Azospirillum brasilense: one gene and its partner. The protein of the gene in region 1 binds, or shares a complex with, the protein of each later gene. Links are inferred from orthologs where the notes say so. Each region holds a gene or a part of one and is shown in the gene's direction. Other genes may lie near its edges.

Region 1 (9,662 bases):
TGGCCTACGTGTTCAGTCTGGTCGCGACGTTCCTGCCGGGCATCTTTCCGCCGAGCTTCCGAGGCATGGATGGCGTGGTGGCCGTCTACTACGAGGCGGCCGCCGTCATCACGGTGCTGGTGCTGTTGGGCCAAGTGCTCGAACTCCGCGCCCGTGAGCAGACCGGCGGCGCCATCCGCGCCCTGCTGAACTTGGCGCCGAAGACGGCGCGCCGTATCCGTGCCGATGGCGAGGACGAGGAGGTGCCGCTCGACGCCGTTCACGTCGGCGACCGGCTGCGGGTACGCCCCGGCGATGGTGTGCCGGTCGATGGTGAGGTCGTGGAGGGCCGCAGCGCCGTGGACGAGTCCATGGTGACCGGCGAATCCATGCCGGTCAGCAAGGAGCCCGGCTTCAAGGTGATCGGCGGAACGGTGAACCAGACCGGTGCCTTGGTGATGCGCGCCGAGAAGGTCGGGTCCGACACCATGCTGTCCCGCATCGTGACCATGGTCGCCGAGGCCCAGCGCAGCCGGGCGCCCATCCAGCGCATGGCTGACGTCGTTTCCGGCTACTTCGTCCCGGCGGTCATCGTTGTCGCGCTCCTGGCCTTCGTCGCCTGGATGGTTTGGGGGCCGCAGCCCGCCTTCGCCTACGCGCTGATCGCGGCGGTCTCGGTGCTCATCATCGCCTGCCCTTGCGCACTGGGGCTGGCGACGCCGATGTCGATCATGGTCGGTGTCGGCAAGGGGGCGACCGCGGGCGTCCTGATCAAGGACGCGGCGTCCCTGGAGCGGTTCGAGAAGGTCGACACGCTTGTCGTTGACAAGACCGGCACCCTGACCGAGGGCAAGCCAAAGGTGACCGCCGTGGTTCCGGCGCCGGGCATCGACGAGGCGGACCTTCTGACGCTGGCGGCGAGCCTGGAGCGGTCGAGCGAGCACCCGCTGGCGGCCGCCATCGTCGCCTCCGCCAAGGAACGGGGCCTGCCGCTGCGGGACGTCGCCGACTTCGGCTCCGTCACCGGCAAGGGCGTCGTCGGGACGGTCGGCGGGCGCACAGTGTCCCTCGGCAACGCCGCGATGATGCGGGACCAGGGTGTCGCGCTGGGCGACCTGGAAACGCGCGCCGACGACCTCCGGCGCGAGGGCGCCACCGCTCTCTTCGCCGCCATCGACGGCCAGCCCGGTGGCGTGATTGCGGTCGCCGACCCGATCAAGGCGACCACGCCGCACGCACTGGAGACGCTCCGGAACGACGGCGTGCGAATCGTCATGCTGACCGGCGACAACCGGACCACGGCCGAGGCGGTGGCGCGCCACCTGGGCATCGGCGCGGTCGAGGCCGAGGTGCTGCCGGAGGACAAGAACCAGGTGGTGAAGCGGCTGAAGGCGCAGGGCCGGGTGGTGGCGATGGCCGGAGACGGCGTGAACGACGCCCCGGCGCTGGCCGAGGCCGACGTCGGCGTGGCGATGGGCACCGGCACCGAGGTCGCGATTCAGAGTGCCGGGGTGACGCTGGTGAAGGGGGATCTTGCGGGCATCGCACGGGCGCGGACGCTCAGCCGGGCAACGATGCGCAACATCCGGCAGAACCTGTTTCTGGCGTTCGTCTACAACGCGCTCGGCGTGCCGGTCGCGGCGGGTGTCTTCTACCCGCTGTTCGGGTGGACGCTGTCGCCGATCATCGCCGCGGCCGCGATGGCCCTGAGTTCGGTGTCCGTGGTTGGGAACGCGCTGCGGCTGCGTAGGCTCAAGTTGTAGGAGGATCGACGGGTGTCGCCCGCGCGAAGGCCGGACGCCGGTCTTCCCGGACTATGCTCCTGACCGTCATCCGTGGGTGTCGGTAATCCCCATTGGCATCGTCTGCCGAGTTCCTACCGCGGCCTGCTTCCCCGCGCATAGAAGGAACTGGGCTACCCGTTTGACGCCGACCGGTTCTGATTGGCATCGACGGCCCTTCCAAGGGTTGTCAGGCGAGTCCGGTTCCAGCACCTCCAACACGCGGTCCATAACTTTGACAGGCGGCGCCTCTCTGGCCCACGCCATTCCACCCCTTCGTCAGCGGCACCTTGGCTTTCAGCCTGGCCATCATTTCGTCCAACTGCGCCTTGCGCTTCGACGCGGCCTCCAGATCGAGATCATTGCTGCCCTCCTGTCCGAGCCATTGGGGGGGGAACGGACAACGGTCCGCACTCGATTCGCCGTGGTATGCTTACGGACCGTTTTGGTGGTCACAGTCGCCCCCATACGGACCTGTTCGAGCGACACGACCTCGCGAGCATTCGTAAGCTTGGTGCAGGCGTCACCGTCCACCTCGTCCAGATGCCGCACTGCTGCCCCGGCGAAGCTGGCGACATCATGGCTCTTGAGGAATTGGCCGGAGAGCATTCGGCTTTCGATGTCGATGCCGGTCTCAGCAGCCCATTGATACAGGAATTTCAGGGACTGGCAGTTTGCCTGCAGGGTGTTTCTGGCCCGATGGGCTGTGCGCCGAATTGTCAGCAGCCAAGCGTTCGGCCAGATAGGAGGCACGCCAACGGAAGCGATCAAGAGGGAGATTCGCTCCCCCCTCCATCACGATCATGCGGACCTGAAACCGTGCAATTCTTTACAGGCTTCCCCGGTAACAACCTCACAGACAGAAAAACACCACAGCCGGCAAGGTATGCAACCGGGGAAACTAGTAAGCACAAAGGCTTCAGGCTGGAAACCTTACACGACCACCCCTGGTAAGTTTTAGAATGGGATTTCGTCGTCCAGGTCGTCGTGCTTGGGCGGAGCACCGCCGCCGCTACGACCGCCACCACCGTAGCCGCCACCACCGCTGCCGCTGCTGCCGCCGCCGCTGTAGCCACCGCCACCACCGCCGCCGCGCGATTCGTAGCCGCCGCCACCGCCGTAACCGCCGCCGCCACCACCGCCTTCGCCTTCACGGCCGCCGGTGAAGTCGATCTCGTTGACACGCACCGACAGGCCGGCACCGCGGGTGCCGTCGCGCTTTTCAAACTCGCGGATCGTCACCTCGCCGGAGATGACCACGGCCTTGCCCTTGGTCAGGTGCGGCGCCAGAGCCTCCGCACGGCGACCCCAGATGGAGCAGTCCACCCACTGGGTGGTCTTGCGGTCACCGAACCCGACGTCGTTGGCGACGCGGAAACCCAGGACCTTTTCACCGCTCTGCGTGGAGCGAAGCTCGCCATCCGCGCCGAGGCGCCCCGTAAACGTCCATACATTCATCGCACGTGTCTCCTAGCGCGGGTTCCCGGTATCCCATCCGACCCGTTCGGGCGCCCGGCGGAAGGGCGTCCGGATACCGGGGGTGTCTGTTCGCAGGGCCGGTTTGATCCGTGGTCCGTTCCATGCCCGCCCCGCCTCGCTTCACAAAGCACGGGGGACAGGCACGGGTCAACCGCCGCCGCCGGAGCGCCTTGCCCCTTCCGTCCGGATCAACCCGCCCGGCCCGCACGAAAGAGAACACTCCATGAACAAACATAGCAGAGAGAGTCCGTGTCGCCAACCGTTTCCTTGGTGGCTCCCCATCATCGTCTCCCCGGCGCGCCCCGGCGTTCCCGCATCCCGCCCCTGCGTCCCACGCGGCCGGAAAGGGACGCGCGCCGGTGGCAATACGCCTGCGCGTGGCACATATCTGTCCGGGCTTTCGGAGCTTTTTTGGCGCCTTCCCTTCCCCTCCGGTTTCGGCTAAGAACACTCCATGAACAAGCACATCAGTGTCCGCGGCGCGCGGGAGCACAACCTCAAGAACGTCGATGTCGATCTGCCTCGGGACGAGCTGATCGTCATCACCGGCTTGTCGGGATCGGGCAAGTCATCGCTGGCGTTCGACACGATCTACGCGGAAGGCCAGCGGCGCTACGTCGAGAGCCTGTCGGCCTACGCGCGCCAGTTCCTGGAACTGATGCAGAAGCCGGACGTCGATTCGATCGAGGGGCTATCGCCGGCCATCTCCATCGAGCAGAAGACGACCTCGAAGAATCCGCGCTCCACCGTCGGCACGGTGACGGAGATCTACGACTACATGCGCCTGCTGTGGGCGCGGGTCGGCATCCCCTACTCCCCGGCCACGGGCCTGCCCATCGAGAGCCAGACGGTCAGCCAGATGGTCGACCGCATCCTGGCGATGCCGGAGGGCACGCGCCTGCTGCTGCTGGCGCCGCTGATCCGGGGGCGCAAGGGCGAGTACAAGAAGGAGATCCAGGACCTTCGCAAGCGCGGCTTCCAGCGCGTGCGCGTCGACGGTACGATGCATGAGATCGACGAGGTTCCGGCGCTCAACAAGAAGTTGAAGCACGACATCGACGTGGTGGTGGACCGCATCGTCGTGCGCGAGGGGCTGGGCAACCGGCTCGCCGATTCGCTGGAGACGGCGCTCGGCCTCGCCGACGGAATCATCTTCGTCGAGAACGCCGAGTCGCACGAGCAGACCGTCTTCTCGCAGAAATTCGCCTGCCCGGTGTCCGGCTTCACCATCCCGGAGATCGAGCCGCGGCTGTTCTCCTTCAACAATCCGTTCGGCGCCTGCCCGGCCTGCGACGGGCTGGGCAGCAAGATCTACTTCGACCCCATGCTGGTCGTCCCGGACGAGCGGCTGTCGCTGAAAAAGGGCGCCATCGCCCCCTGGGCCGGCTCCTCCTCCCAGTATTACGTGCAGACGCTGGAGAGCATCGCCCAGCATTTCGGCGTCGCCTTGGACACGCCGTGGGAAAAGCTGCCGGAGAAGGTCCGCCAGACCATCCTCTACGGCTCCGACGGCGCGCCGATCACGATGACCTACGACGACGGGCTGCGCAGCTACCAGACGAACAAGGCCTTCGAGGGCATCGTCAACAACCTGGAGCGCCGGTACCGCGAGACGGAAAGCGCCTACATGCGGGAGGAGCTGTCCAAGTACCAGTCCTCCCAGCCCTGCGAGACCTGCAAGGGCGCCCGCCTGAAGCCGGAGGCGCTGGCCGTCAAGGTGCACGGCCAGCACATCTCCCAGGCGGCGGAGATGTCGATCGCCGACGCGGCGACGTGGTTCAGCACGCTGAACGACCATTTGCGTCCGAAGGACAAGGAGATCGCCTACCGCATCCTCAAGGAGATCAACGAGCGGCTGGGATTCCTCAACGCCGTGGGGTTGGAATACCTGACGCTCAGCCGCGGTTCCGGATCGCTGTCCGGCGGCGAGAGCCAGCGCATCCGCCTCGCCTCGCAGATCGGGTCCGGCCTTACCGGCGTTCTCTACGTGCTGGACGAGCCGTCGATCGGCCTGCACCAGCGCGACAACGACCGGCTTCTGGCGACTCTGAAGCGGCTGCGCGACCTCGGCAACACTGTGATCGTGGTCGAGCATGACGAGGACGCCATCCGCACCGCCGACTATCTGGTGGACATGGGCCCTGGCGCCGGCCAGCACGGCGGCACCGTGATCGCCCAAGGCACCCCGGCGGAGGTCCAGGCCAATCCGGACAGTGTCACCGCCCAGTTCCTCAATGGCACCCGCTTCGTTCCGGTGCCGGACCAGCGCCGCCCCGGCCACGAGGGCCAGTTCCTGGAGGTGAAGGGCGCACGCGCCAACAACCTTCAGAACGTCTCGGCACGCATCCCGATGGGCACCTTCACCTGCGTGACCGGCGTGTCGGGCGGCGGCAAGTCCACCCTGATCATCGAGACGCTCTACAAGGCAGTGGCGCGCAAGCTGATGGGGGCGCGCGAGCATCCGGCGGAGCACGACGAGCTGCTGGGGCTCGAGAATCTCGACAAGGTCATCGACATCGACCAGTCGCCGATCGGCCGCACCCCGCGTTCCAACCCGGCGACCTACACCGGCGCCTTCACCCCGATCCGCGATTGGTTCGCCGGCCTGCCCGAGGCCAAGGCCCGCGGCTACGGCCCTGGACGCTTCTCTTTCAACGTGAAGGGCGGGCGCTGCGAGGCGTGCCAGGGCGACGGCGTCATCAAGATCGAGATGCACTTCCTGCCCGACGTCTACGTCACCTGCGACGTCTGCCACGGCAAGCGCTACAACCGCGAGACGCTGGAAGTCACCTACCGCGACAAGACCATCGCCGACGTGCTCGACATGACGGTCGAGGAGGGAAAGGAGTTCTTCAAGGCCGTGCCCGGCATCCGCGACAAGATGGAGACGCTGGAGCGGGTGGGTCTCGGCTACATCCACATCGGCCAGCCCGCCACGACTCTGTCCGGCGGCGAGGCGCAGCGGGTGAAGCTGTCCAAGGAGCTGAGCCGCCGCGCCACCGGCCGCACCCTCTACATCCTCGACGAACCGACCACCGGCCTGCATTTCGCCGACGTGGAAAAGCTGATGGAGGTGCTCCACGCGCTGGTCGACCAAGGCAACACGGTGCTGGTGATCGAGCACAATCTGGAAGTCATCAAGACCGCCGACTGGATCATCGACCTCGGCCCCGAGGGCGGCACCGGCGGCGGCGAGATCGTCGCGGAGGGCACCCCGGAAGACGTGGCGAAGGTCAAGCGGAGTTACACCGGCCAGTATCTGGCCCCCTACCTGAAAGCGAAGCCGAAAAGCCGGAAGAGGGCATAAAGACCGGCCGGGGTCATCCCCGGCCCTTTTCTTGTCGACCAACTTTTGTCCCGGAAACAAAGCCGCATCGGGGGCGTTTCCTATCCATCGTTCGCCAACAGGATGGAGACGGAGCATGTCCAGGACCATGATATCCGGTGTGGCGCTGGCTTTCGGCGCGGCCTTGCTGGTCAGCGCCTGCGGAACCGATGAGTCCACCAGCACCACCACCACCACCACGACCACCTCGCCCGGCTACGGCAACTCCAGCCTGACCACCCCGCCGACCAGCGGCTCGACCACCACCGAGCGCACGACGACGACCAAGAGCGAATAAGGACTTTTCGTTTCGCTCCCAAATGAAACGGCCGGCTCCGCACAGGCGGGGCCGGCCGTTGTCTTGCTGGTCCTTCCCCTGTTCGTTCTACCAACGTACAAGTTTCAAGCCCTCCCCGCTCGGCTAGGATTCAGCCGCGCGCCCAACGATGCGCGCCGGAACAGCCGACCAACGGAGGGAACCCCATGCGCACCCTGTTCGCGGTCGCGGCCACACTGGCCGCGCTGGCAAGCCCGGCCCTGGCCGTCGAGGTCACGGAATCGACGACCCTGCCCTACCCGGTCGAGAAGGTCTGGCAGCAGATCGGACCCTTCTGCAACCTCGGCACCTGGCACCCGGCGGTGGAGAGTTGCACCCTGCGCCGGAAGGACGGCGCGCAGGAGCGCGTGCTGGCCCTCAAGGGCGGCGGCGCGATCGAGGAGCGGCTGCTCTCCTCCTCCGCCAGCAGCCACCGCATCCGTTATTCGATCCTGACCAGCCCGCTGCCGGTCAAGGACTACGCGGCCTCCCTGTCGGCCGAACCAGCGGGCAAAGGCACGCGCGTGGTGTGGAAGGCGCGCTACACCTCCAACGGCGCCACCGACGAGGAAACGCGCAAGGTGATCTCCGGCATCTTCACCTCCGGCTTCGACGGGCTGAAGCAGAAGCTCGCCGCCCAGTAAGTCACCGCTGTTCTGCAGAGCGACCAGGAGCGCCGGACCGCAGGGACGATCCTGGTTGCGATTCCGCGCCGTGGTCCGGGTTGGCCTTGCCGTGGCGACAATGACGGTCTACTTGTTCGGCAACTTTGCGAAAGTTGCTGATATGGTCGACACGTCCCTTTCCCCCGTTCACGTCATCGGCGGTGGCCTCGCCGGGTCCGAAGCCGCTTGGCAGCTCGCCCAGCGCGGCGTTCCCGTCGTGCTGCACGAGATGCGTCCCGTACGCCCGACCGAGGCGCACAGCACCGACCAGCTCGCCGAGCTGGTCTGCTCCAACTCCTTCCGGTCGGACGACGCGGAGTACAACGCGGTCGGGCTGCTGCACGAGGAGATGCGGCGCTGCGGCTCGCTGATCCTGCGCTGCGCCGACGCGCACAAGGTGCCGGCGGGCGGCGCGCTGGCCATGGACCGCGACGGCTTCGCGGGCGCGGTGACGGAGGCGATCACCGGCCACCCGCTCATCACCGTGGAGCGCGGCGAGGTTGCCGGCCTGCCGCCGGAGGCGTGGGACAGCGTCGTCATCGCCACCGGCCCCCTGACCTCCCCGCCGCTGGCCGAGGCCATCCGCAGCTTCACCGGCGAAGAGTCGCTGGCCTTCTTCGACGCCATCGCCCCCATCGTCTATCTGGAGAGCGTGGACCTGTCCAAGGCGTGGTTCCAGTCACGCTATGACAAGCCCGGCCCCGGCGGCACCGGCAAGGACTACATCAACTGCGCCTTCGAGAAGGACGAGTACCGCGCCTTCATCGACGCCCTGCTGACCGCCGAGAAGGTGGACTTCAAGGAGTGGGAGAAGAGCACGCCCTACTTCGAAGGCTGCCTGCCCATCGAGGTGATGGCGGAGCGCGGGATCGACACGCTGCGCTACGGCCCGATGAAGCCGGTCGGCCTGACCAACCCGCACAAGCCGGAACGCCGTCCCTACGCGGTGGTCCAGCTTCGCCAGGACAACGCGCTCGGCACGCTCTACAACCTCGTCGGCTTCCAGACCAAGCTGCGCCACGCCGAGCAGACGCGGATCTTCCGCATGATCCCCGGCCTGGAAAAGGCGGAGTTCGCGCGACTCGGCGGCCTGCACCGCAACACCTTCCTGAACAGCCCGCGCCTGCTGGACGGCGCGCTGCGGCTGAAGGCGCAACCGCGCATCCGCTTCGCCGGGCAGGTGACGGGCTGCGAAGGCTATGTGGAAAGCGCCGCCGTCGGCCTGCTCGCCGGTCGCTTCGCCGCTGCCGAACGGCTGGGCGGCGAGCCGTCCGCCCCGCCGGTTACCACCGCGCTGGGGGCGATCCTCGGCCACATCACCGGCGGCGCCAACGCCGACACCTACCAGCCGATGAACGTCAATTTCGGCCTCTTCCCGCCGGTGGACGAACGCATCCGCGGCCGCGACCGCAAGCTGGCCTACACCCGCCGCGCGCTAGAGGACCTCGAGGGGTGGCTAAAGGCCGCACCCGCTGTCGCGGTCTGAGGCCCGGCAATTCCGGGAAAATTATCACGGAACTATAATAAAGGTCATAAGTGACGCTTAACCAATGCCATGGGACACTTTCTTTCGAATGAGCGAGAAAGTCTTCCGGCGGGATGGTTATGATTAAAACAAAATCATTGGTTGCCAAACAGGTGATCGTCATCGTGACGGTGACGATCATTTCCCTGGCGTTGGGGATCGCGGCCCTGACGACCAAGAGCGGGTCGGACATCGAAACCCTGGCCTTCCGGAGCGGGGAGCAGCTTGGCCACCGCTACGGCGAGATGGTGCACTCCCGGCTGGGCAACGCGATGGAGGCCGGCCGCTTCATCGCGACCTCGCTGGTCGGTCTGAAGGCCGCCGGCCGCACCGACCGGGAGCAGCTCTCCACTTGGCTCAAGAGCATTGCCGAGGCCAACCCGGAGTTCCTCGGCGTGTGGGTGGGGATGGAGCCGAACGCCCTGGACGGCCGCGACGCGGAGTTCGCCAACAAGCCGGGCTCCGACGCGTCCGGCCGCTTCCTCCCCTACTGGAACCGCGGGTCGGGGACGGTCGCGCTGGAGTCCCTCGTCGGCTATGACGATCCGGGTTCCGACGGCGCCTATTATCAGATCCCGAAGCGTACCGGGCA
Region 2 (10,414 bases), on another replicon or contig:
AATCGTCGCCAGCTCCGGCTTCGGCCCGGCGAAGTGCCGCCTGATGGCGGAGGCCAACGCCCCCGTCGACATCATCGGCACCGGCAGCTATCTGCCCGAGCGCTGGACCGAGACCTACGCCACCGCCGACATCATCGAATATGACGGAGAGAAGCGCGTGAAGGTTGGCCGCGAGTTCCTGTTCCGGAAATAGCATCGTCGTTCAGCACGAAGAAAGCCCCTCCGCCGGCCAAGCCGCGGAGGGGCTTTTGCGTTCAGCCTTTACGTTTAGCGGGTCAGCACCATCACCAGCCGTTCGACCGGCGTGTCGTTGACGAGGTGCGAATCGACGATCTCGTCGATGTCGGCGGGCGTTTCCGGGCGGTACCACAGGCCCTCCGGATAGACCACCATCAGCGGCCCGGCGGAGCAGAAGCCGAGGCAGCCGGTCCAGGCCATGCCGACGTCCAACAATCCCTTGGCCTGGATGCGCTGGCCGAGCTGTTCCCACAGCGGGTGGGCATTCTTCGCCGCACAGCTCCCGCGCGGGTGACCGGGCGGGCGCTGCTGGGAGCAACAGAAAACGTGGTGGCGGAACACCGGAGGAAGATCGAGGGACATCACAGGCTCCATAGACCATAATTTAATTATGGTTATAGAGCTTGCTGCGGTGCGGCGCCACCGTTTAAAACGATTCCAATATGTCAGGCATCCTCAGCCAGCCGCAGGCCGGTGAAGGACAGGCGGGACTCCGGCCGCAGGTAATGCCGGGTCGTCGGGTTGGCGTGGTCGAAGGGGGTGACGCAGCTGCCGCCCCGCAACACCATGCGGTTGATCATGAAGCGGCCATGAACGGCCTCGTCCACCCCGTCCGGTAGACGGTAGCCGGGATAGGGGGCGAAGGGGCTGCGCGTCCATTCCCAAACGTCGCCGAACAATTGCCACGGGCCGTCGCCGTGGCAGGTGCTGGGGCGCGGGTGGCGGTTGCCGGTGCCCAGCAGGTTGCCCATGCTGTCGCAGCAGGACGCCAGGGCCTCCCACTCGGCTTCCTCGGGCAGGCGCTTGCCGGCCCAGCGGGCGAAGGCGTCGGCCTCGAACCAACTGACATGGCAGACCGGCTCGGCGGGATCGAGCGGGCGCATGCCGTAGAGGGTGAAGATCTGCCACGCGCCGTCGCGCCATTCCCAGTAAAGCGGAGCCTGCCATCCCTCGGTCTGCACCGCCTCCCAGCCGTCGGCGAGCCAGAGCGCGCGCTTCGCGTAGCCGCCATCCTCGATGAAGTCCCGGAAGGCGCCGCAGGACACCGGCAGGGCGGCGAGGCGGAAGGGCTCAAGATGGACGCGGTGGCGCGGCCCCTCATGATCGAAGCCAGCCCCGGCATTGGTCAACCCGATCTCGACGATGCCGCCTTCATGCTCGATCCAGCGTTCCAGCTGCGGCGGAGTCGGAACCGCCTGTGGCGGCTGGTCGTAGGCGGGACGCAGCGGGTTGCTCCAGAAGGCGTGCTTGATGTGGGTCAGCAGCCGTTCCTGGTGGCGCCGCTCATGCGTGATGCCGACGATCACACGGTCGGCGATTTCCGGCAGGTCGGCCTCGTCGGCTTGGTTCAGCAGGTGCAGCACCGCGGCGTTCACATGGTCGCGGTAGCGCATCACCTCCGCCGCGTTGGGCCGGGAGAGCAGGCGCAGGGTGGGGGAGGGAAGCTGGTGGCTGCCGAACCGGTCGTCGCGGGCGGCGAACAACGTCAGGAAGGCTGGGTCGAAGGGACGGTAACCGGGATTGCAGGGCACCAGGACGGTGGTTTCGAACAGCCATGTCGTGTGGGCGAGGTGCCATTTGGCCGGCGCGCCGTCGGCCACCGATTGGACCATCAGGTCCTCGGGCGACAAGGGCGCCGCGAGTTCGGCGGTGCGGGCGCGGATCTTCTGGAAACGGGTGGATAGAGTTTGGCGAAGAGCGTCGCCGGACGGCTGGGCGTGCGTGGCGAGATGGGTGTCGGGCACGGGGGAACCTCCCTGCGGGAGCGGGTTTTCCGCGGCGGGAACGGCGCGGGAACGCGCCCGAACCCCGCCGGAGAAACAACAGGCCCATTGTGCCGCATGGTCCAACCATCCTGGGTGGCGCATCGGAGGGGGGCTTTCTCCGAATTCGCGCATCACAGCCACGGTGGGACTGTCGTCAGGCGTCCACCACCAGATGCGGACGGAAGGCGCCTTCGAGCGTCAGAAGAAGGCGCAGATACACGGCAACGCGCCGCGATGTCGTCGTCCGCCGTTCCAGGCAATCGCGGAGCTGGTTGGCGAGCGCCACATTCTCCGCCGTCTGTCCGGGCGGAAGCGCCGGGTGCGTCGGCGCCGCCATGTCGACGATGTGGTCATGGTCGACCGAATGGACCGCAACGGCCTTTTCGAGGAGCGCCGCTGCGATGCGTTCGATGTCCTCATCCGCCGGCGGCGGCTGGGTGAGGTTGGGGGCGAGATGCGGCGGCGGACGGCGGTTCGCGAGCTGCGCGCGCAGATTCTGTTTGATGCGCGCCCGCTGCCCGGCGTTCAGCGTGTCCAGCTCGTCGATCTCGTCGAACAGCAGGTCGTAGAGGCGCCGCCGCTTGTGGTTGGCCTCGTCCTGGTCGCGGCGTTCCTGCTGCTCGCGCTCCTGCTGTTGCAGGTCCTGCCGATTCTGCCGCCGTTTCCTGCGGTCGGTCGCGCTGCCGGTGCGCTCCACCACGCCGGCCGAGCGGACCAGAGGTTCCGAGCGTCCAATCGAACCGTCGGTCATGGCGACCTCCACGGCTAATGGCTGGGACTGTTCAGTGTACCAACTGTCGCGATTCTGTCAAGGTGACGCTTTGGCGTGCGGCAGAGGCCCGGTTTCAGGTGAGCGTTGCTCACCCGAACACGCGGCGTACTCGTTTGTCAGGAGCGTGGCTCGGGCTCGACAGTGGGGCATCCCAAACGCAGGACAAAAGGACCGCGCCATGCCCCTGACGACCAAACACGCCGACCCCGCCAACCCCGTGCTGTGCGTCACCGCCGGAGGAATCGCCACCCTCACCCTGAACCGCCCCGCCAAGCTGAACGCCATCAGCACGGCGCTGGCCGCCGCCATGCTCGACACGCTGGACGCGCTGGAGGCCGACGCGGCGGTGCGGGCCATCATCGTCACTGGCGCCGGGGAGCGGGCCTTCTCCGCCGGGGCGGACATTGCGGAGTTCACCCCGGCCGTCCGGCGGGGACCGGAGGCGGCGGTGCGCGCCTTCCGGCCCGGACAGACGCTGTGTGCGCGCATCGAGTCCTTCCCCAAGCCCATCATCGCCGCGGTCAACGGCATCTGCTACGGCGGCGGCTGCGAGATTCTGGAGGCGGCACACCTCGCCGTGGCCAGCGAGCGGGCGACCTTCTCCAAGGCGGAGATCAAGCTCGGCATGATGCCGACCTTCGGCGGGACGCAGCGGCTTCCCCGCAATGTGGGGCGCAAGCGGGCGCTGGAATGGCTGCTGACCGGCGACGCCTTCCCGCCGGCGACAGCGCTGGCGGTGGGGCTGGTCAATCAGGTGGTGGCCCACGACGCGCTGCTGCCCGCGGCCTTCGAACTGGCTGGGCGGATCGTCCGGCACTCCCCGGCGGCGGCGTCCGGCATCCTGGGGGCGGTGACCCGAGGGCTGAACATGACCATCGGCGAAGGGCTGGCGGTGGAGACGGAGCGCTTCGCCCGGCTGGCCCCCGGCCCCGACCTGCGCGACGGGCTGGAGGCGTGGCTGGCGCGCTGAATCACGCTCCTTCCGGGGGATCGTCCGGCATTTCGGTTTGCGCGGGGGCGTGCCGGTGTGCAGGATGCGGGGGTGGATGTGGACCGCTCCGCCCCCTATCTTCCGGGGCCGGGGCTTTTTGGCGTGGATGGCATGAGCGACGAGAACACCCTGTCCGAGAGCGGCGAATCCCTGGAAAACCGGCGCAAGCGGCTGCGCTTCCGGTCGTGGCACCGCGGCATGCGGGAAATGGACCTGCTGATCGGCAGCTTCGCCGACGCCCATGTCCCGGACTTCGATCACGCGCAGCTCGACCGCTACGAGGCGCTGCTCGAACTCAGCGACCCCGACCTCTACAACTGGTACGCCGGGCGCGAGCCGCTGCCCGCCGAGCATGACACCGACGTCATGCAGCTGTTGACCAAGTTCCGCTACACGCCCCGTCAGGGGTCCTGAGGCCCGATCCTTGCCCAGCTTCGAACAGTTGCAGCCGGGACGCTCCGGCCGCCTTCTGGTCGGCGGCGCCCCCGCCGGTCATGACGCCCGCGTCCTCGCCGACCTCGCCAAGCGGGCGGGGAGCGCCGGACTTCTCCACGTCGCGCTCGACGACAGCCGCGCCGCCCAGCTGGCGGAGGCGCTGGCCTTCTTCGCGCCGTCGCTGGAGGTGCAGGTCTTCCCGGCCTGGGACTGCCTGCCCTACGACCGGGTGTCGCCCAACGGCGGCATCGTGGCGAAGCGCATCGACACGCTGACCCGCCTTCTGGCGCGCAAGGCGGACGCCGCACCGCTGGTCGTGCTGACCACCGTCAACGCCATGGTGCAGAAGGTGCCGCCCCGCGCCGCCTTCCGCGACGCGGTGTTCTCGGCGAAGCTGCGCGACCGGATCGACCTGGAGAAGCTGCAGCGCTATCTGGCCGGCAACGGCTACACCCGCGCCCAGACGGTGCGCGAGCCGGGCGAGTTCGCCGTGCGCGGCGGCATCATAGACCTGTTCCCGCCGGGCACCGACGAGCCGCTGCGCCTCGACCTGTTCGGCGACGAGCTGGAGGCCGTGCGCAGCTTCGATCCCATGTCGCAGCGCACCACCGACAAGCGCGACGGCGTCGACCTGAAGCCGATGTCGGAGGTCTTCCTGGACGAGGCCGGCATCGCCCGCTTCCGCTCCGGCTACCGCGAGCTGTTCGGCGCCGTCACCGACGACGACCCGCTCTATGAGGCGATCAGCGCCGGGCGCAAGTACGGCGGCATGGAGCATTGGCTGCCGCTGTTCCACGAGACGATGGAATCGCTGCTGGCCTACATGCCCAAGGCCATCCTGTCGCTGGACCATCAGGCGACGGAGGCGCGCGATTCGCGCATCGCGCAGGTGATGGACTTCCACGCCTCCCGCGAGAGCATGATCGTCATCGAGAAGCGGACGGGCTCGCCGGTCTACAAGCCGGTGCCGGTCGGCATGATGTTCCTCGACGCCCAGGCCTGGGACGACCTGTTCGCCACCCACGCCGTGGCGCAGCTCCAGCCCTTCGGCACGCCGCCGGGCATCAAGGGCACGCTGGACGCCGGCGGTCGGCGCGGCCACGACTTCGCCGAGGAGCGGGCGCGGCCCGACGTGAACGTCTTCGAGGCGGTGAAGGACCACATCCGCGCCCTGCGGGCCGACGGGCGGCGCGTGCTGGTGGCCGGCTATTCCGCGGGCTCGCGCGACCGTCTGATGACGGTGCTGGGCGACCACGGCATTCCGGGGCTCGAGCCGGCGGAGAGCATCGAGGACGTCCGCCGCTTCGACCGCCACGTCATCGGCATGATCGTGCTGGGGATGGAGCACGGCTTCACCTCCGCCGACATGGCCGTCATCACCGAGCAGGACATCCTCGGCGACCGCCTCGTCCGCCCGGCGGCGAAGAAGAAGCGCAAGGCCGCCAACTTCATCGCCGAATACACGGCGCTGGCCTCGGGCGACCTCGTGGTGCACATGGACCACGGCATCGGGCGCTACGACGGGCTGGAGACGCTGGAGGTGTCCGGGGCGCCGCACGATTGCCTGCGGCTGATCTACGAGGGCGGCGACAAGCTCTACGTCCCCGTCGAGAACATCGAGGTGCTGACCCGCTACGGGTCTGAGGACGCGCACGCGCAGCTCGACAAGCTGGGTGGGGCCGGCTGGCAGGGCCGCAAGGCCCGCGTCAAGAAGCGCCTGAAGGACATGGCCGAGGCGCTTTTGAAGATCGCCGCCGAGCGCATGCTGAAGAAGGCCGACCCGGTCTACACGCCGGAGGGCGTCTATCAGGAGTTCGCCGCCCGCTTCCCCTATCCGGAAACGGACGACCAGCTGAAGGCCATCGAGGAGGTCTTCACCGACCTCGGTTCGGGCCGTCCGATGGACCGTCTGGTCTGCGGCGACGTCGGCTTCGGCAAGACGGAGGTCGCGCTGCGCGCCGCCTTCCTCGTTGCCATGAGCGGCCAGCAGGTCGCCGTGGTGGTGCCGACCACGCTGCTGGCGCGCCAGCACTTCAAGACCTTCACGACCCGCTTCGCCGGGCTGCCGCTGCGCATCGTCCAGCTCTCCCGCATGGTCACGGCGAAGGAGCAGAACAAGGTCAAGCAGGAGCTGACGGAGGGCACCGCCGACATCGTCATCGGCACCCACGCGCTGCTCGGCAAGGGCGTGCAGTTCAAGCAGCTCGGCATGGTCATCGTCGACGAGGAGCAGCATTTCGGCGTGAAGCAGAAGGAGCGGCTGAAGGAGCTGCGCGCCGACGTGCACGTCCTGACGCTGACCGCCACGCCGATCCCGCGCACGCTCCAGATGGCACTGAGCGGCGTGCGCGAGCTGTCGCTGATCGCCACCCCGCCGGTGGACCGTCTGGCGGTGCGCACCTTCGTCCTGCCCTACGACCCGGTGGTGGTGCGCGAGGCCATCCTGCGCGAGCATTACCGGGGCGGCCAGACCTTCTACGTCTGCCCGCGAGTGGAGGACCTGCCCAAGGTCGCCGAGCGGGTGCGCGAACTGGTACCCGAGGTCAAGATCGTCACCGCCCACGGCCAGATGCCCGCCAGCGAGCTGGAGGAGGTGATGACCGCCTTCGACGAAGGCAAGTTCGAGGTGCTTCTCGCCACCAACATCATCGAGAGCGGCATCGACATCCCCAACGCCAACACGCTGATCGTGCACCGGGCGGACATGTTCGGTCTGGCCCAGCTCTACCAGATCCGCGGGCGTGTCGGCCGGTCGAAGGTGCGCGGTTACGCCTACCTCACCTACGCGCCGAACAAGCCGCTGACCGGCACGGCGCAGCAGCGGCTGCACGTCATCGAGACGCTGGACAGCCTGGGCGCCGGCTTCCAGCTGGCCAGCCACGACATGGACATCCGCGGCGCCGGCAACCTGCTGGGCGAGGAGCAGTCGGGCCACGTCAAGGAGGTCGGCGTCGAGCTGTACCAGCACATGCTGGAGGAGGCCGTCGCCAACGCCCGCGCCGGCATGGATGGGCAGGTGCCGAGCGGCGCGGAGGACCAGCCCTGGACCCCGCAGATCAATCTGGGCACGCCGGTGTTGATCCCGGAGGAGTATGTCCCCGACCTGACGGTGCGCCTGTCGCTCTACCGCCGCATCGCGGAGCTGGTGGATCGGGCGGAGATCGACGGCTTCGCGGCGGAGCTGATCGACCGCTTCGGCAAGCTGCCGGGCGAGGTGGAGAACCTGCTCGACGTGGTGACCATCAAGCAGCTCTGCCGACAGGCGGGGGTGGAGCGGGTGGACGCCGGGCCGAAGGGCGCCGTTCTGACCTTCCGCAACAACAGCTACGCCGAGCCGGCCAAGCTGCTGACCTACATCAGCCAACAGATGAGTCTGATGAAGCTGCGGCCCGACCACAAGCTGGTCTACACCCGCGAATGGGCCGACGAGGCCCAGCGGGTGCGCGGCGTCAACCGGCTGATGAGCGATCTCGCCCAGATGGCCGGCGGCGGCGCCGTGCCGAAGGGCGAGGCGCCTCCGCCTCCACCGCCGCCCCCTCCGCAACGGCCCAGCGCGCTGAAAGTCGGGTCGAAGTTCGGGCGGAACATTCCCTCGCGTCCCTTCGGGCGGCGCTGAGGCGATGAAAAAGGACGGGGGGCTGGCGAAGGCCCTGGCGCTCGGCGGCGACCGTCGCGCATTCGGCGACATTCCGACGGTGGCGGAGGCGGTGGCCGCCGATCCCGCCCGCCTGCCGGAACTGGTCGCCTGCCTGTTCGATGGCGACGCCGGGGTGAGGATGCGCGCCGCCGATGCCCTGGAGCGGGTGTCGCGCGGCGATGCCCGCCCATTGGACGCTTTCGCGGAACGGCTGCTGACCGACGCCGCGGCCATCGAGCAGGCGGAGGTGCGCTGGCACTTGGCGGCCGTCCTTCCCCGCCTGACCCTGACCGAGGAGCAGCGCGGGCGCGCCGTGGCGCTTTTGGAGGGCTGGTTCGAGAACCGGGCCAGCCGGATCGTGCAGAGCGCCGCGCTTCAGGCCATGGTCGATCTGGCGGCGGACGATCCGGAGCTTCGCCCGGTCGCGGCGGACATGCTGGGCCGGGCCATGCGCTCCCGCATTCCGTCGCTGGCGGCGAGAGCCAAGCGCATCCTGAAGCCGTTCGAGGTGGACCGCGCCACGCTGGACGCCGCCCTGCTGCCGGAGACCAAGCCGCTCACCCTGTCGGTCCTGCCCGATCGGCTGGCGGTTGCGCGGCTGGCGCCGGGGGACGGGATGCCCGGCTGGCTCGACTGGACCGACCCGCTGGTCAGCGCCACCCGCACGGGGGAGGAGTTGTCCATCCTCTGCCGCGAGTCCCGCGTGCCGGATGGCGTGACGGCGGAGCGCGGCTGGCGCGCCTTCAAGGTGGAAGGGCCGCTGGACTTCTCGCTGTTTGGGGTGCTGGCGCGCATCGCCGTGCCGCTGGCCCAAGCGCGGGTGCCGATCTTCGCCATGTCCACCTACGACACCGATTACGTGCTGGTGCGCGACGAGGACGTGGAGCGTGCGGCGGACGCGCTGAAGCGCGTCTGCACCGTCGTCGCACCCTCCTGATCATTACGCCTGCGGGGCCTTCTCCGCCTCGACGGCGGCGAGAACGCCCAGCTCCTCCAACTGCGTGACGGCGCCGGTCAGGCTGGTGGCGACGCGGTCGGCCGAGGTCTGGGATATGGCGTGCTCCGGAGCGTCGGCCTCGGGGTGGGCGCTCCACAGGCAGAGCAGGATCGGCACGTTCGGGCCGAAATGCAGGCGCAACCGACGCACCAGTCTGCGTGCGTGGGAGAGGGCGGACGGATTCAGATAGGACAGGACCACCGCCGACACGCCGGTCGGGGCCAGCGCGGCGATGGAGCGGACGGACACCTTCTCGCACGGGATCACGTCGGCGCGCAGCCCGCGCGGGCGCAGCAAATGGCCGAGCAGCGCCGCCGCCGCCTCGTCCAGGTCGTTGCGGGCGCCGATGCACAGGACCAGCGGCGTGTCCTCTGCGGCGGGCGGGGAGGCTTCCATCATCTCGTCCAGCAGCGCCGTCATGCCCTCCGCCACCGCCTGCCGTCCCTCCGGGTTCAGGCGGTTGCGCTGGCGGTCCTGCTCGGCCAGTGACAGGGCGGGCAGCAGCAGGCCGTGCCCGGCCTCCGCGAGGCCGCCGCCGGTCATCTTCTCCTCGGCGATCTCCATGGCCTCGATGGGGTCGCGGGCGAGCAGGCGCTGGTACAGCTTGGCCTCGTCGGGCAGGACTGGGCGGTCGCCCAGCATCACCTCCAGGAAATGAAGCTGCGGCACGTGCCGCCCCAGCACGACGAGGCAGACGGTCAGCGGCGTCGCCAGCAGCAGCCCGACCGGCCCCCACAGCGTGGTCCAGAACACCGCCGCGACGATGATCGCCAGGGACGACAGACCGGTGGCGGAGCCGTAGAGCCAGGGCTCCACCACATTGTTGGAAAACAGCTCCACCGCCACGAACAGGGCGATGCAGAGCAGCGGCAGGGTCCATCCCGCATCGACCGCGAAGGACAGCAGGATTGGGAAGGCCGCGGCGATCGCCGGTCCCAGGAAGGGGATGAAGCGCAGCACCGTCGCCAGCATCCCCCACAAGAGCGGGTTGGGCACGCCGAGCAGCCACAGCCCGATCCCGATGGGCAGGCCGTAGGTCACGTTGACCACGCACTGCATCAGCAGATAGCGGCTGACCCGCTCGCCCGCGTCGTTCATCGCCTCCGTCGTGCGACTGAGGTCGCCGGACCCGGCCAGCCGGATCAGCCGGTCGCGCAGATCCTCGCGTTGCAGCAGCATGAAGATGGTGAAGACCAGCACCATGCCCGCCGTGGCGACCGGCGCCATGGCCGGCCCCAGCACGTCGCTGATTATGGTCAGCGCGTCGGAGCCGTCCTGCTCGATCCGCACCGGCACCGGCTCCCGCGCGGCGCCGGGGGCGGGCAGGGCGCTGGCGGGTGCCGTGGCGGCGGGCGGGTTTTCCCCGGTTACCTGCTCCAGCCCCTGCTTCAGGTCGCGGAAGGCTTCGGTCGCCTGCTGGACCACCCCGCCGCTGCCCGCCGACGACGCGCTGGAGCGCAGCGAATCCAGCTTGGCGTGGACGTTGCGCTGGTAGCTGGGCAGGTTGTCGGCCAGATCGGCGATCTGCCCGCCGACCACCATGCCGAAGCCGGCGATGCCCGCGAAGACCAGCACCACC

Evidence for each region.
Region 2: the proteins of uvrA (region 1) and mfd are in contact, whole or in part, in a crystal structure (PDB 4DFC), measured with the Escherichia coli proteins. The link is inferred for Azospirillum brasilense from one-to-one orthologs.

The regions. Positions count from the first base shown.
Region 1 is NZ_CP059450.1:439,345-449,006, reverse strand. Bases 3,324-6,746 are described here. They hold uvrA (excinuclease ABC subunit UvrA), read left to right. Parts: upstream 3,324-3,693; coding sequence 3,694-6,546; downstream 6,547-6,746. Other genes in these bases: H1Q64_RS15415 (hypothetical protein), read left to right, coding at 6,662-6,746. In the rest of the region: H1Q64_RS15430 (heavy metal translocating P-type ATPase), read left to right, coding at 1-1,742; H1Q64_RS15425 (single-stranded DNA-binding protein), read right to left, coding at 2,718-3,218; more of H1Q64_RS15415, read left to right, coding at 6,747-6,862; H1Q64_RS15410 (SRPBCC family protein), read left to right, coding at 7,048-7,524; methylenetetrahydrofolate--tRNA-(uracil(54)-C(5))-methyltransferase (FADH(2)-oxidizing) TrmFO, read left to right, coding at 7,667-9,031; H1Q64_RS15400 (methyl-accepting chemotaxis protein), read left to right, coding at 9,196-9,662. UniProt on the Escherichia coli protein: The UvrABC repair system catalyzes the recognition and processing of DNA lesions. UvrA is an ATPase and a DNA-binding protein. A damage recognition complex composed of 2 UvrA and 2 UvrB subunits scans DNA for abnormalities.
Region 2 is NZ_CP059449.1:2,211,248-2,221,661, forward strand. The notes cover bases 3,843-8,017. They hold mfd (transcription-repair coupling factor), read left to right. Parts: upstream 3,843-4,190; coding sequence 4,191-7,817; downstream 7,818-8,017. Other genes in these bases: H1Q64_RS10470 (succinate dehydrogenase assembly factor 2), read left to right, coding at 3,878-4,180; H1Q64_RS10480 (ACT domain-containing protein), read left to right, coding at 7,822-8,017. Also shown: H1Q64_RS10445 (nicotinate phosphoribosyltransferase), read left to right, coding at 1-193; H1Q64_RS10450 ((2Fe-2S) ferredoxin domain-containing protein), read right to left, coding at 268-600; ergothioneine biosynthesis protein EgtB, read right to left, coding at 684-1,982; H1Q64_RS10460 (hypothetical protein), read right to left, coding at 2,158-2,754; H1Q64_RS10465 (crotonase/enoyl-CoA hydratase family protein), read left to right, coding at 2,954-3,745; more of H1Q64_RS10480, read left to right, coding at 8,018-8,775; H1Q64_RS10485 (AI-2E family transporter), read right to left, coding at 8,779-10,414. UniProt on the Escherichia coli protein: Couples transcription and DNA repair by recognizing RNA polymerase (RNAP) stalled at DNA lesions. Mediates ATP-dependent release of RNAP and its truncated transcript from the DNA, and recruitment of nucleotide excision repair machinery to the damaged site.